Linked DNA regions of Pelagibaculum spongiae. The protein of the gene in region 1 binds, or shares a complex with, the protein of each later gene. Links are inferred from orthologs where the notes say so. Each region holds a gene or a part of one and is shown in the gene's direction. Other genes may lie near its edges.

Region 1 (2,940 bases):
TAGAAACTGGCGCCAGCAAAGGCGCCATTGAAGCTTTAGCGATGGCCGATGCCAACGTGCTAAAACACACAGAAGGTAAAACCATTCGCAAGGTGATTGTGGTACCGGGCAAACTGGTGAGTATTGTTGCTAACTAGCACTTGTTATTAAAAACAAGTCTGGTTTGTAACCTGCAGTCAATGCCGCATAAAATTGGTTTTTCGCCAGTTTATGCGGCATTGCTGTAAATGATTTATCTATCCGAGTCGTTTGCTTGCTATGTGCTTGCTTGCCTTGTGCTTGTTAGCTGCGTTAACACCTGGGAAACCTGTTCCTATGCTGAAATCACTGAAATTAATTTCCTTTCTGCTGTTATCTCTTTCCTTATCGGCTTGTGGTTTTCACTTGCGTGGCAGCCAAGCATTTCAGCCGCTGGAAATGCGAATTGATGGTGAGTACAGTCAGCTTTACCGCTATTTGACTGAAGATTTAAAACCTAGCGCCAGTGCCGCTTTGCAATTGACAATCATCGATGAAAAATGGATTGATCGTAGCTTGAGTTATGACACATCCAATAATGTCACCGAATATGAATTGGTTTATCGGGTGCAATACACCTTGGGTGTCGCAACCCCCGAAGGTCCGTTGCGCAAAAAAACCATGGAACTGATGCGTGTTTATCAGGCCGATACTGCCAACCCTTTGGCTAACCGAGCTGAGCAACGGTTGTTAGTAGATGATATGACTCGCCGTGCTGCCAAAAAGCTATTAGCACGAGCTAAAGCTGCAAAATAAACCTACAAAATACAAGGCGGCTGTCGTGTTTTAATCTCGATATCAATTATCGAATAAATCGTTGAATAGCTTGCATTATTCAGCGTATTTCCATTGTCAGGAAGCGCTAATGCTTTTCTACATTTGCTAGAAACAGGGACAGGTTTTTGAAGATCAAAGCAGAACAGTTGCAATCCAAACTATCACAAGGCTTGCCGCCGGTTATTTTAATTAGTGGCGATGCACCTTTGCTGGTGCAGGAAACGGCCGATAGTGTGCGATCACATTTGTTGGCTCAAGGCTACGAACGCAATCGTCATTCGGTTGAAAGTGGCTTTGTTTGGAACGAACTATTGGAAGATGCCGGTAGCCTGTCATTATTTTCTAGCTACAAATTGTTAGAACTGGCAATGCCTAATGGCAAGCCGGGCACCGAAGGCAGTGGCATTATTAAAGGTTTTTGTCAAAATCCGCCTGCTGATACGGTGCTGTTGATTGTGACTGGCAAGTTAGACGGTTCTGCACAGCGTAGCGCTTGGCATAAGGCGATTGATAAAGCCGGTTGGCTGGTTCAATTGTGGCCGCCAACCGTGCAACAAATGCCTGGTTGGATTCGCCAAAGATTACAAAAGGCCGGTTTTAAACCTGATCAATCCGCCTGCGAAATTTTATCTTCCCGTACCGAAGGCAACTTGTTAGCGGCCAGTCAGGAAGTTGAAAAGTTGGCATTATTATTACCGGCAGGCCCATTATCTGGTGATGCAGTAGCGCAGGCAGTGGCAGATTCTGCTCGCTATGACATTTTCCAATGGGTGGATGCTTGTTTGGCCGGTGATGCCGAACGGGTATGCCGCGTTTTAGAAGGTCTGAAAGCAGAGGGTGATGAGCCGACTTTGCTGGTTTGGGCCTTGGCGCGTGAGCTGCGAACCTTATCGCAAGTGGTTTATGCCAGAGCCGCCGGTCAAAACCCAGACGCCGCTTTAGACAAAGCTAAAACGCCGGGCTTGCCGCCATTTTTATGGGATAAACGTAAGCCGCTGTTGAAAAGTATTTTGCGTCGTCACGGCAATATCGCCAGCTGGCAAAGTTGGTTGGAGGCTTGTGGCGAAGCCGATCGAATTTGTAAAGGTATGGCACCGGGCGATGTCTGGTTAAAGTTATTGAGCATTGGCTTGGCAATGGCTGGCAGGCCGGTTGAGCCGTTATAAGGGCATAGTAAAGCCAGTCAACTGTATTGGTTTTAATCTCAAATTCTGTTGCTTTGATTGATAAGTCGTTCTCTGTAGGTTTGATAAGCCACAGGCGCAATCAGGCATTGTGGTAATTGACGGTTGTGGTAATCGAGGGTTGTGAGTGTCTGATTTCGCTTAAAGCTCATCAAATCTTGTATCTACGCAAATCAAAACGAACAAAACACCATCCGAGCATGAGGCTGTATAACAATGAATGTCACTGAATATATGCAAACCCTAGGTCAGCAGGCACGGCAAGCCTCCAGAGCGATTAGCCGCGCTGCGCCGGGTGATAAAGTGAATGCGTTATTAGCGATGGCGAGTGCGATTGATAGCAGCCGAACTGAGCTAGCTGCTGCCAATCAGCAAGATCTACAAAATGGTCGTGATAAAGGCCTTGAGCCGGCGATGATTGACCGCTTGGCATTAACCCCTGCAGGCATTGATACCATGATCGAAAGCCTGCATCAGGTGGCGGGTTTGGCAGATCCCGTGGGTGAAATCACCGATATGAGCTATCGGCCATCCGGTATTCAAGTCGGTAAAATGCGGGTGCCTTTAGGCGTGGTGGGGATTATTTATGAATCCCGGCCAAACGTCACTATTGAAGCGGCCAGCTTGTGTTTGAAATCGGGTAATGCCTGTATTTTGCGCGGCGGTTCAGAAGCGATTCATTCCAACAAAGCATTGGCCAAATGTATTCAACAAGGCCTGGAACAAGTCGGTCTGCCCAAGCATGCAGTGCAGGTGGTGGAAACCACCGATAGAGCGGCAGTGGGCGAACTGATCACCATGCAAGATTATGTCGATGTGATTATTCCGCGTGGTGGCAAAGGTTTAATCGAGCGAATTAGTCGCGATGCCAAAGTACTGGTGATCAAACACCTAGATGGCATTTGCCATGTCTATATCGATGATCAGGCAGATATCGAAAAAGCCGTTAAGGTTGCATTCA
Region 2 (2,844 bases), on another replicon or contig:
CGTGCGCTGCAAAATAATGCGATTGCAGAATTTAAACGTTTTTATCGCGCACTCGATGTTTTAATGATCGATGATATTCAGTTTTTTGCCGGTAAAGAACGTTCGCAAGAAGAATTTTTCCACACTTTTAATCACCTTCTGGAAGGGCAGCAACAGGTTATTTTAACTTGCGACCGTTATCCAAAAGAAATTAATGGTTTGGAAGATCGATTAAAATCTCGTTTTGGCTGGGGATTAACGGTTCAATTAGAGCCGCCTGAGCTAGAAACGCGAGTCGCTATTTTAATGAGTAAAGCTGAGCAGGCAAGGGTTCAATTGCCTTATGAAGTCGCATTTTTTATTGCTAAAAAAATCCGATCTAATGTTCGTGAATTAGAAGGGGCATTAAAACGGGTAATTGCCAGTGCGCAATTTACCGGAAAGCCTATCACGATGGATTTTGTAAAAGATGCATTAAAAGACTTGCTAGCGTTGCAAGATAAATTAGTGTCGATCGACAATATTCAAAAGACAGTTGCTGAGTACTATAAAATGTCGGTGACCGAATTGCTGTCAAAGCGTCGTACCCGATCGATTGCTCGTCCACGTCAGGTTGCCATGGCCTTGGCTAAGGAGTTAACCAATCATAGCTTGCCTGAGTTAGGTAGAGCTTTTGGTGGACGAGATCACACTACAGTGCTGCACGCCTGTCGAAAAGTTAAGGAATTAAGAGAAACTACGCGAGATATTGGCGAAGATTACTCCAATTTATTGCGTACACTCTCCAGTTAATAAGGGTTGAGACGGATACCATGAAATTCACACTGGCTCGTGAAAAGCTAATCAAGCCACTACAAATGGTGGCGGGCGTGGTAGAAAAACGGCAGACAATGCCGGTTCTGGCAAATATTTTAGTAGTGGTCGATCAGCAACAATTGTTGATGACTGGTACGGATATGGAAGTTGAGATCTCAGCCAGAATTGATTTGGAACAGGGCGCTGCTGAAAGCGGAGAAACCACCATTCCTGCGCGTAAGTTAATGGATATTTGCCGTGCACTGCCTGACAGTGCCGAGATTACCATTAGCCAGGAAGATGAAAGAGTGGTTGTTTCTTCTGGAAAAAGTCGCTTTACCTTATCTTGTTTGGCAGCGGATGATTTCCCAGCAGTGGAACCAGAACAAGGTGCAATGGAATTACAAGTAGGGCAGGGTGATTTGCGTTACGTGTTAGATCGCACGGCATTTGCCATGGCGCAACAGGATGTTCGCTACTACCTAAATGGCATGCTGCTAGAGATTTCAGCAAACCAAATTCGTACCGTTTCTACTGACGGTCACCGATTGGCAATGTGTACATTGCAAACGGCGCATGGCGTAGAAACTGCTCGACAAGTGATTTTCCCAAGAAAAGGTGTGCTGGAATTTATCCGTCTGTTGCAAGACAGCGATGAAGTTGTCAGCCTTCGTATTGGTAATAATCACCTGCAAGCAGCGACTGCTGGATTTACTTTCTCATCAAAATTGGTTGATGGTCGTTTCCCTGATTACCAGCGGGTATTGCCGCGCGGTGGTGAGCGGATTATGACTGCCGATGTAGAAAGTTTGCGCCATGCATTACAACGGGCATCGATTCTTTCTAACGAAAAATATCGTGGCATTCGTTTAATGCTAGAAAAAGACACTCTATGTATTCAGGCCAATAACCCTGAGCAAGAAGAAGCTCTGGATGAAATGGAAGTATCTTACGATGGTGAGGCAATGGAGATTTGCTTCAATGTGAGCTATTTGCTGGATGCTTTAAATACCATTAAAACCGGTACTGCCCGTTTCACAATGATTGACCCAAACTCTTCAACCTTGGTTGAAGAAGTTGGCGAGACCCAAAGCTGCTATGTAGTTATGCCGATGCGCATCTAATGCAGCTTAGCCGCTTACAAATTGAAGGGGTTCGAAATCTCGAGCCCCTGACGATTTCCCCCTCTTCAACGGTTAATCTTTTAACCGGGCCAAATGGCAGTGGCAAAACAAGTATTTTGGAAGCGATTGCCTTGCTGGCGAGTGGACGTTCATTTCGATCTGCTCGGTTAGCTGGCGTGATTCAACATCAGCAAAATAGCATGACCGTATTTGGCCGATGTATTTCTGATGCTGGAGACGATCATTCGTTAGGGGTTCGTCGAGATAAAAATGGCGATACTCTGGTCAGAATTAACGGCCAAAGCTATTCCAGCTTTTCTCCGTTGGCACAATTATTAGCGATTCAACTGATTCATCAGGACAGCTTTTCACTGTTAGACGGTGGGCCAGTTTTTCGCAGAAAGTTCGTCGATTGGGGGGTGTTCCACGTGGAACATCAGTTTGTCATCAATTGGCAGCAGATGCAGAAAGCATTAAAACAGAGAAATGCATTATTAAAGGCCGGAACCGCTGCAGAGCAGCTGGATATCTGGGATAATGAGCTAGTGCGTCACGCACAGGCCGTTCACTTGGCTCGAGAGCAATGGCTGGAAACCTACCAGACATTTTTTCATCAGGCAGTGGATGGCTATCTTTCCGAGCGACAATGGCGACTAGAGTATTACCCTGGCTGGAATAACAAACAGCATCCTGATTTTTCAGATGCTTTGTTAGAGAGTCGGCCGCGGGATATTCGATACCGGCAATCTCATGTCGGGCCACATCGTGCAGATATTCGATTGCTGGTAGATAACAAACCGGCTAAGGATGTGTTGTCTCGGGGACAGATGAAAATGATCATCTGTTTAATGAAAATTGCTCAAGCAAAATTGCTGGAGCAAACAACCGAACGCCAGTGTATTTTTTTACTGGATGATTTAGGGGCAGAGTTAGATGCTGCCAACCG
Region 3 (2,973 bases), on another replicon or contig:
CAGATTTGATATTTGTCGCCCAATGCGGCATTTTAGTTTGCGACCCACGTATTATGGTGGCTCGCTGGTCCCCCCGCAACGATAGGATACGAACTCCGCCAGGCCCGGAAGGGAGCAACGGTAGTATCTGATTCGTGTGCCGGGGTGTGGCTGGCGAGCCGCCGCCTTTTCGGCCCCAGAAAAACTTCTTGCTTAGTATCTTCCTTTGTCGGTCTTTTCTTTATCCTTTCAAGCTGTTTCTACTTAAGTTAATTGCCGTGCTGGTTTAGCATTAGATCCAGACACCATGGAAAAGTGCATCTATGAGCTATCAGGTTCTCGCCAGAAAATGGCGCCCAAGAAATTTCAATGAAATGGTTGGCCAAGAGCATGTGCTGCGTGCATTGGTTAACGCGTTGGAACAACAGCGGTTACACCACGCCTATTTGTTTACCGGTACCCGAGGGGTCGGTAAAACTACCATTGCACGAATTTTCGCTAAAAGTCTCAATTGTGAAAAAGGCGTTACTTCGATGCCGTGCGGCGAATGCCGTAGCTGTGTTGAAGTGGACGAAGGTCGTTTTGTTGACTTGATTGAAGTCGATGCGGCGTCGCGTACTCGCGTTGAAGATACCCGGGAAATTTTGGACAACGTCCAATACGCGCCGACTCGTGGTCGCTACAAAGTCTACTTAATTGACGAAGTTCATATGCTGTCGACTTCTAGTTTTAACGCCCTGTTAAAAACACTGGAAGAACCGCCGCCACATGTGAAATTCCTGCTGGCCACCACCGATCCACAAAAGTTACCGGTAACGGTTCTGTCGCGTTGTCTGCAATTTAATCTGAAGAACATGACGCCAGATCTCATTGCTGGGCATTTAAAGCATGTGATGGGTGAAGAACAGGTTAAGTTCGATGATGCTGCGTTATGGTCACTTGCGCGCGCAGCGGATGGTTCAATGCGTGATGCGCTGAGTCTTACTGATCAAGCGATTGCTTTTGGCGAAGGTGTGTTGCGTGAAGACGAAGTGCGCACCATGCTGGGCTCGGTTGCTCGAGATCGAGTAATCAGTTTGCTAGAGCATTTAAGCGCTGGCGATGCACAAGCATTGCTGGATGCTGCGCAAGAATTAGCCTCCCATGCGGCAGATTTCTCCAATGTACTGGAAGAAATGTTGCAATTACTGCATCGAATTGCGGTATTGCAAGCAGTGCCTGCGATGGCCGAAGGCTTAATGGATGACGAGTTACGCATTAAGCAGTTGGCATCACAAATGCTGGCTGAAGAAGCGCAGCTGTTTTACCAGATTGCCTTAACCGGTCGAAGAGATTTACCTCTGAATCCAGATCCACGTAGCGGTTTTGAAATGTTGCTGCTGCGGATGCTGGCATTCCGCCCAGATGACCAGTCAGCGGCAACAATGCCACCGGCAGGGCAAGCACCGCAAACCATTCAAACAGCTACCCATGCACCGGCTTCACCTCCGGCTACTGGCGGTTTTCAGGCTGCAACGCATCAAGTAGCACCTGTTCAACCTGCAGCGGTTGCTCAGCCGGCACAAATAGCAGGAACAGAAAAAGGTCGCGGTGCTTCTAATCATCTTGCCCAATTGAAAGCGAGCTTGGGTGGCAATGCTCCAGGGGTGATGCCTGCGGGAAAGCCAGCTAGGGAAGTTGTAAATCAGCCAGTACAGACTGGGCCAGTTGTCACTACTGCAAATGCGAGTGCACAACCTGCAACTTCTCTAATACCGCAAGCGCAAGCTAGTCAAGCTGAGCTAGACCCTGCGCCGCAATTGCAAGCGCAAACTAATGATCCTGCTTTGGCGATTATCGCTTCACCTTTTGCATCGCCGCTGTTACCAGCATCGAACCCTGCACTTGATCCGGCTGCTAATTCAGCTCCAACAGTTTCTGCGCCAAGTACTCAGCAGTATGCAGCGCCAACGCCGGTGCAAAATGTTCAAGCTGTACCGCCACAAAAGCCGCAATCATTTACTCAGCCGCCGGTAGCATCACCTGCAAGTCAGATGATTCACGAACCAGCCGGTGAATTTGTTGCAGAGAATGCAGTCGCTGAACCAGTCAGGCAAAGCGACGCTGCACCACAGTCACAGTCAGCACCAGACTCAATGCCAGCCGTGGAAACTGCGGTTCCCGTCGCAATGAAAGCGATGCAACCGGCAAATCAGCAAGCCGCTCCGCCCCAACAAATAGCGCAGCAACCATTGCCGCCAATTTCAGTGGATAGCGAGTGGTGGCAAATTTTGCAGCACGCTGGTGCAAAGGGTATTACTGGTACGATTGGTACTAACTCGTTGTTGGTGGATCGCCAACCCGGTGTTTGGAAACTATTGCTAGAGCCGGATTGTGGTTCTTTATTAACTCAACAAAGAGTTCAAGCGCTAGAGCATGCTTTATCAACCGCGGTTGCCCAGTCGATTCGTTTAGATATTGAAGTGTCTAACCAGTCATTGGCAGCAATGGGTGAAACACCGCAAGCTCGGCTAGTTCGACTTAAACAAGAGAGACAAGCCGCGGCAGAACAAAGCCTGCGAGAAGACCCTGCAGTGCAAAAATTAATTGAAACTTTTGGTGCGTTTTTAATACCCGCCAGTATTGAACCATTTACACCAACGCCTGCTTCTCCACAGCACCATTGATTGGTTTGTTAACTAATTTATTGGTGACTTGATCTGATGGTAAAGTTTGGCAAAATAAATCTTATTGAATCGGCTGTTCAGCATCGCTAGAGTAGCCCGGTTGAAATTTTTATCGACTTGCGCGTGGCAAGCGAATTCAAATTGAGGAAGAGAGTATGAAAGGTGGTATGGGTAACCTGATGAAGCAAGCGCAAAAAATGCAGGCTGATATGCAAAAAGCGCAAGAAGAGCTGGCTAACTTAGAAGTTCAGGGTGAGTCTGGTGCAGGTTTGGTAAAAATCACCATGACCGGCCGCCACGATGTTAAGCGTGTTGAAATCGATCCAAG
Region 4 (2,990 bases), on another replicon or contig:
GACCCAACGGTTATTTATGGTTTAGGCGATACTTTCGACGGCAATATCACCCGAAAGCATTTACGACAAAGAACCGATTACAACACTTATGTAATTCGAGGCTTGCCGCCAACACCTATCGCACTGCCGGGTCGCGAAGCGATTGATGCCGTGTTACATCCGGCAGAAGGAAAATCGCTATTCTTTGTCGCAACCGGTAACGGTGGTCACAAGTTTTCCGATAACCTTAAGCAGCATAATCGTGCGGTCCGTAAATATCAGCTCAAGAAATAACAGCTGGTCATTATTTTATTCCAGAGAACTGACGGCATGACGATCAATTGCATGGCTACCAATTCTCACTACAGATAGAAGATCGAATGAGCCACGGAAAATTTATTACATTTGAAGGTATTGAAGGCGTTGGTAAAACAACCAACATCGATTTTGCTAAAGCATGGTTGGAAGATCGCGGCATCACCTGCCATTTAACGCGCGAACCTGGCGGCACGCCTCTGGCTGAAGAAATTCGCCAGCTGCTGCTGGTGCATCGCGATGAAAAAGTCAGCCCGTTATGTGAAATGTTGCTGTTCTTTGCTTCACGTGCACAGCACCTAGCAGAAAGAATTAAGCCTGCTTTGGATCGCGGTGAATGGGTAATTTGTAGTCGATTTACCGATGCCACTATGGCTTATCAATGCTATGGCCGCGGAATGGATCTGCAAATGGTGCAGCAGCTAGCACAAATTACCCATGCTGATTTAATGCCCGACACCACCATTTTGCTTGATGCACCAGCCGAAGTGGGCATGCAGCGTGCATGGGACAGAGGTGAGACCGATCGCATTGAACAGGAAAAAATTGATTTTTTCCAACGGGTTCGCGAAGGATATTTGAAAATGGCCCAGCAAGAACCCAATCGTTATCAAACGGTCAATGCTGACCAGCCATTGCTTGATGTACAAATAGATCTAGCGAAAACATTAGAAAGCTTGATCCAGGAGCACTTAATTTGACGCTGGCGGCACTTCCTCCCTGGTTAATCGAACAATGGCGACAATTACGCAGTGATCGTCAGCACCACGCTATTTTATTGCAAGGCGTTGAAGGACTGGGCAAGCGATTACTGGCGGACCATTTATCTGCCGGAAAATTATGCGCCGCGCCGAGCCCTGATGGCTTTGCTTGTGGCCAGTGCAAAAGTTGCCATTTGATTCAGGCAGGCAGTCATCCCGATTTAGTGATTATTGAGCCAGACGGCAAGCTGATTAAAGTTGATCAAATTCGAAAATTGATTGGTTTTGTCACTTCAACCTCCAGCTATGGCCGCGGCAAAAGCGTACTGATTCAGCCAGCAGAAGCGATGAATATTGCTTCGGCCAACGCATTGCTTAAAACGCTGGAAGAACCTAATGGCGATTGCAGTCTTTTGTTGGTTGCCCAACAACCGATGCGCTTACCAGCAACAGTGCGCAGCCGTTGTTTACAGCTACATATTCATGCGCCGTCAATTGAGCAAGGCTGCCAATGGCTGACTCAAGCACATCAAGTTGACCCGCAGCAGGCCGCTACCGTTTTAGCTTCCTGTCATCAGGCGCCATTTGTTGCATTGGATCGAATCAACAACGGTTTTTTGCAGCAAAGAAATAATTTGTTTGAATTGTGGAACCAGTTACTGTTTCAAAAATTAAATCCGATTACATTAGCTGAGCAAGTGAAGTCGGAATCACCAGATCATCTTTTGTTATTGATCAGCCAGTGGTTGCAAGATTTGATTCGCTTGAGTCAGACCAATAATGCTTCGACAGTCAGATTACAACAGCCAGATTTGCTAAAAAGTTACCAACAATTGCCAATGGTCAGCTCGAAAGCACTGCACATGCTACTTGAGCAAACCTTGCAGTTGTCAGCGGCCTTGGCAAGCGGGCAAAATCCTAATCTGCAAATTGCGCTAGAGAGTCTGTTCACATCACAGACTAAACAATTTCAAACTCGCCCATTCAGCGTATAGACTGTGGGTAATGGAATAATCTAATTGTGAGATGGAAACATGAGTGCCAATTCAGCGCCTAAGCCAGGAACACGTCACGGCATACTCTCGCTAACCATAAAGGACAAGGCCGTTCTATATGCCGCATACATGCCTTTCGTACAAAATGGTGGCTTGTTCATTCCAACGGTAAAACAATACCAATTGGGTGATGAAGTATTTATGCTGCTGAACTTAATGGAAGAAACTGAAAAATTACCGGTCGCCGGTAAAATTGTCTGGATCACCCCTCGCGGTGCCCAAGGCAACCGTGCCGCAGGTATCGGTGTTCAGTTTAGCGCCCAAGATAATGGCTCCGCTCGCAACAAAATTGAAACTTACTTAGCCGGTGCGCTAGAGTCAGATCGCCCGACTCACACCATGTAGCAAGTAACCCGTTTTTTTATGCCATGGTGCTCAATAGGCACCATGGCATTTTTATTTGTGCAGGATATTTTTCATGTTGGTTGACTCTCACGCCCATCTTGATCGATTAAAACTAAATAAATATGACGGCTCGCTGGAAAAGGCGCTTGATGCGGCCAAAGAGCAGGGTGTCGATCATATTTTATGCGTTGGCATCGATCTGAAAACTTTTCCTCAAGTGCTAAAAATCGCTGAAGATTATGACTTTGTCAGCGCCTCGGTCGGCGTTCATCCTTTACAAGATGAAGATGAAACCAATCAGAATGAACTAGCGCCGACAGTCGAAAAACTCGTTGAGCTGGCACAGCATCCTAAAGTGGTTGCGATTGGTGAATCGGGGTTGGATTATTACTACAGCCAAGATCACAAACAACAAATGCAGCAGTGGTTTACCACCCATATTCACGCAGCAGTTCAGTTAGATTTACCATTAATTGTTCATACTCGAGAAGCACGAGAAGATACGATTCGACTATTGAAGGAAGCGGGTAAAGGTAAACTTCGCGGTGTATTGCATTGTTTCACCGAAAGTTGGGAAATGGCCGAGCAAGCGTTA

The links.
Region 2: the proteins of holA (region 1) and dnaN are in contact, whole or in part, in a cryo-EM structure (PDB 8GIZ), measured with the Escherichia coli proteins. The link is inferred for Pelagibaculum spongiae from one-to-one orthologs.
Region 3: the proteins of holA (region 1) and dnaX are in contact, whole or in part, in a cryo-EM structure (PDB 8GIZ), measured with the Escherichia coli proteins. The link is inferred for Pelagibaculum spongiae from one-to-one orthologs.
Region 4: the proteins of holA (region 1) and holB are in contact, whole or in part, in a cryo-EM structure (PDB 8GIZ), measured with the Escherichia coli proteins. The link is inferred for Pelagibaculum spongiae from one-to-one orthologs.

What each region holds. Positions count from the first base shown.
Region 1 is NZ_QDDL01000001.1:824,778-827,717, reverse strand. It holds holA (DNA polymerase III subunit delta), read left to right. Parts: upstream 1-920; coding sequence 921-1,961; downstream 1,962-2,940. Other genes in the region: DC094_RS03545 (glutamate-5-semialdehyde dehydrogenase), read left to right, coding at 2,196-2,940; DC094_RS03555 (LPS-assembly lipoprotein LptE), read left to right, coding at 316-774; leuS (leucine--tRNA ligase), read left to right, coding at 1-137. UniProt on the Escherichia coli protein: Part of the beta sliding clamp loading complex, which hydrolyzes ATP to load the beta clamp onto primed DNA to form the DNA replication pre-initiation complex.
Region 2 is NZ_QDDL01000005.1:123,234-126,077, reverse strand. It holds dnaN (DNA polymerase III subunit beta), read left to right. Parts: upstream 1-791; coding sequence 792-1,898; downstream 1,899-2,844. Other genes in the region: recF (DNA replication/repair protein RecF), read left to right, coding at 1,898-2,844; dnaA (chromosomal replication initiator protein DnaA), read left to right, coding at 1-771. UniProt on the Escherichia coli protein: Confers DNA tethering and processivity to DNA polymerases and other proteins. Acts as a clamp, forming a ring around DNA (a reaction catalyzed by the clamp-loading complex) which diffuses in an ATP-independent manner freely and bidirectionally along dsDNA.
Region 3 is NZ_QDDL01000011.1:106,475-109,447, reverse strand. It holds dnaX (DNA polymerase III subunit gamma/tau), read left to right. Parts: upstream 1-302; coding sequence 303-2,645; downstream 2,646-2,973. Other genes in the region: DC094_RS19115 (YbaB/EbfC family nucleoid-associated protein), read left to right, coding at 2,801-2,973. UniProt on the Escherichia coli protein: Part of the beta sliding clamp loading complex, which hydrolyzes ATP to load the beta clamp onto primed DNA to form the DNA replication pre-initiation complex.
Region 4 is NZ_QDDL01000004.1:302,341-305,330, forward strand. It holds holB (DNA polymerase III subunit delta'), read left to right. Parts: upstream 1-991; coding sequence 992-1,990; downstream 1,991-2,990. Other genes in the region: mltG (endolytic transglycosylase MltG), read left to right, coding at 1-273; tmk (dTMP kinase), read left to right, coding at 360-995; DC094_RS11850 (PilZ domain-containing protein), read left to right, coding at 2,030-2,395; DC094_RS11855 (TatD family hydrolase), read left to right, coding at 2,469-2,990. UniProt on the Escherichia coli protein: Part of the beta sliding clamp loading complex, which hydrolyzes ATP to load the beta clamp onto primed DNA to form the DNA replication pre-initiation complex.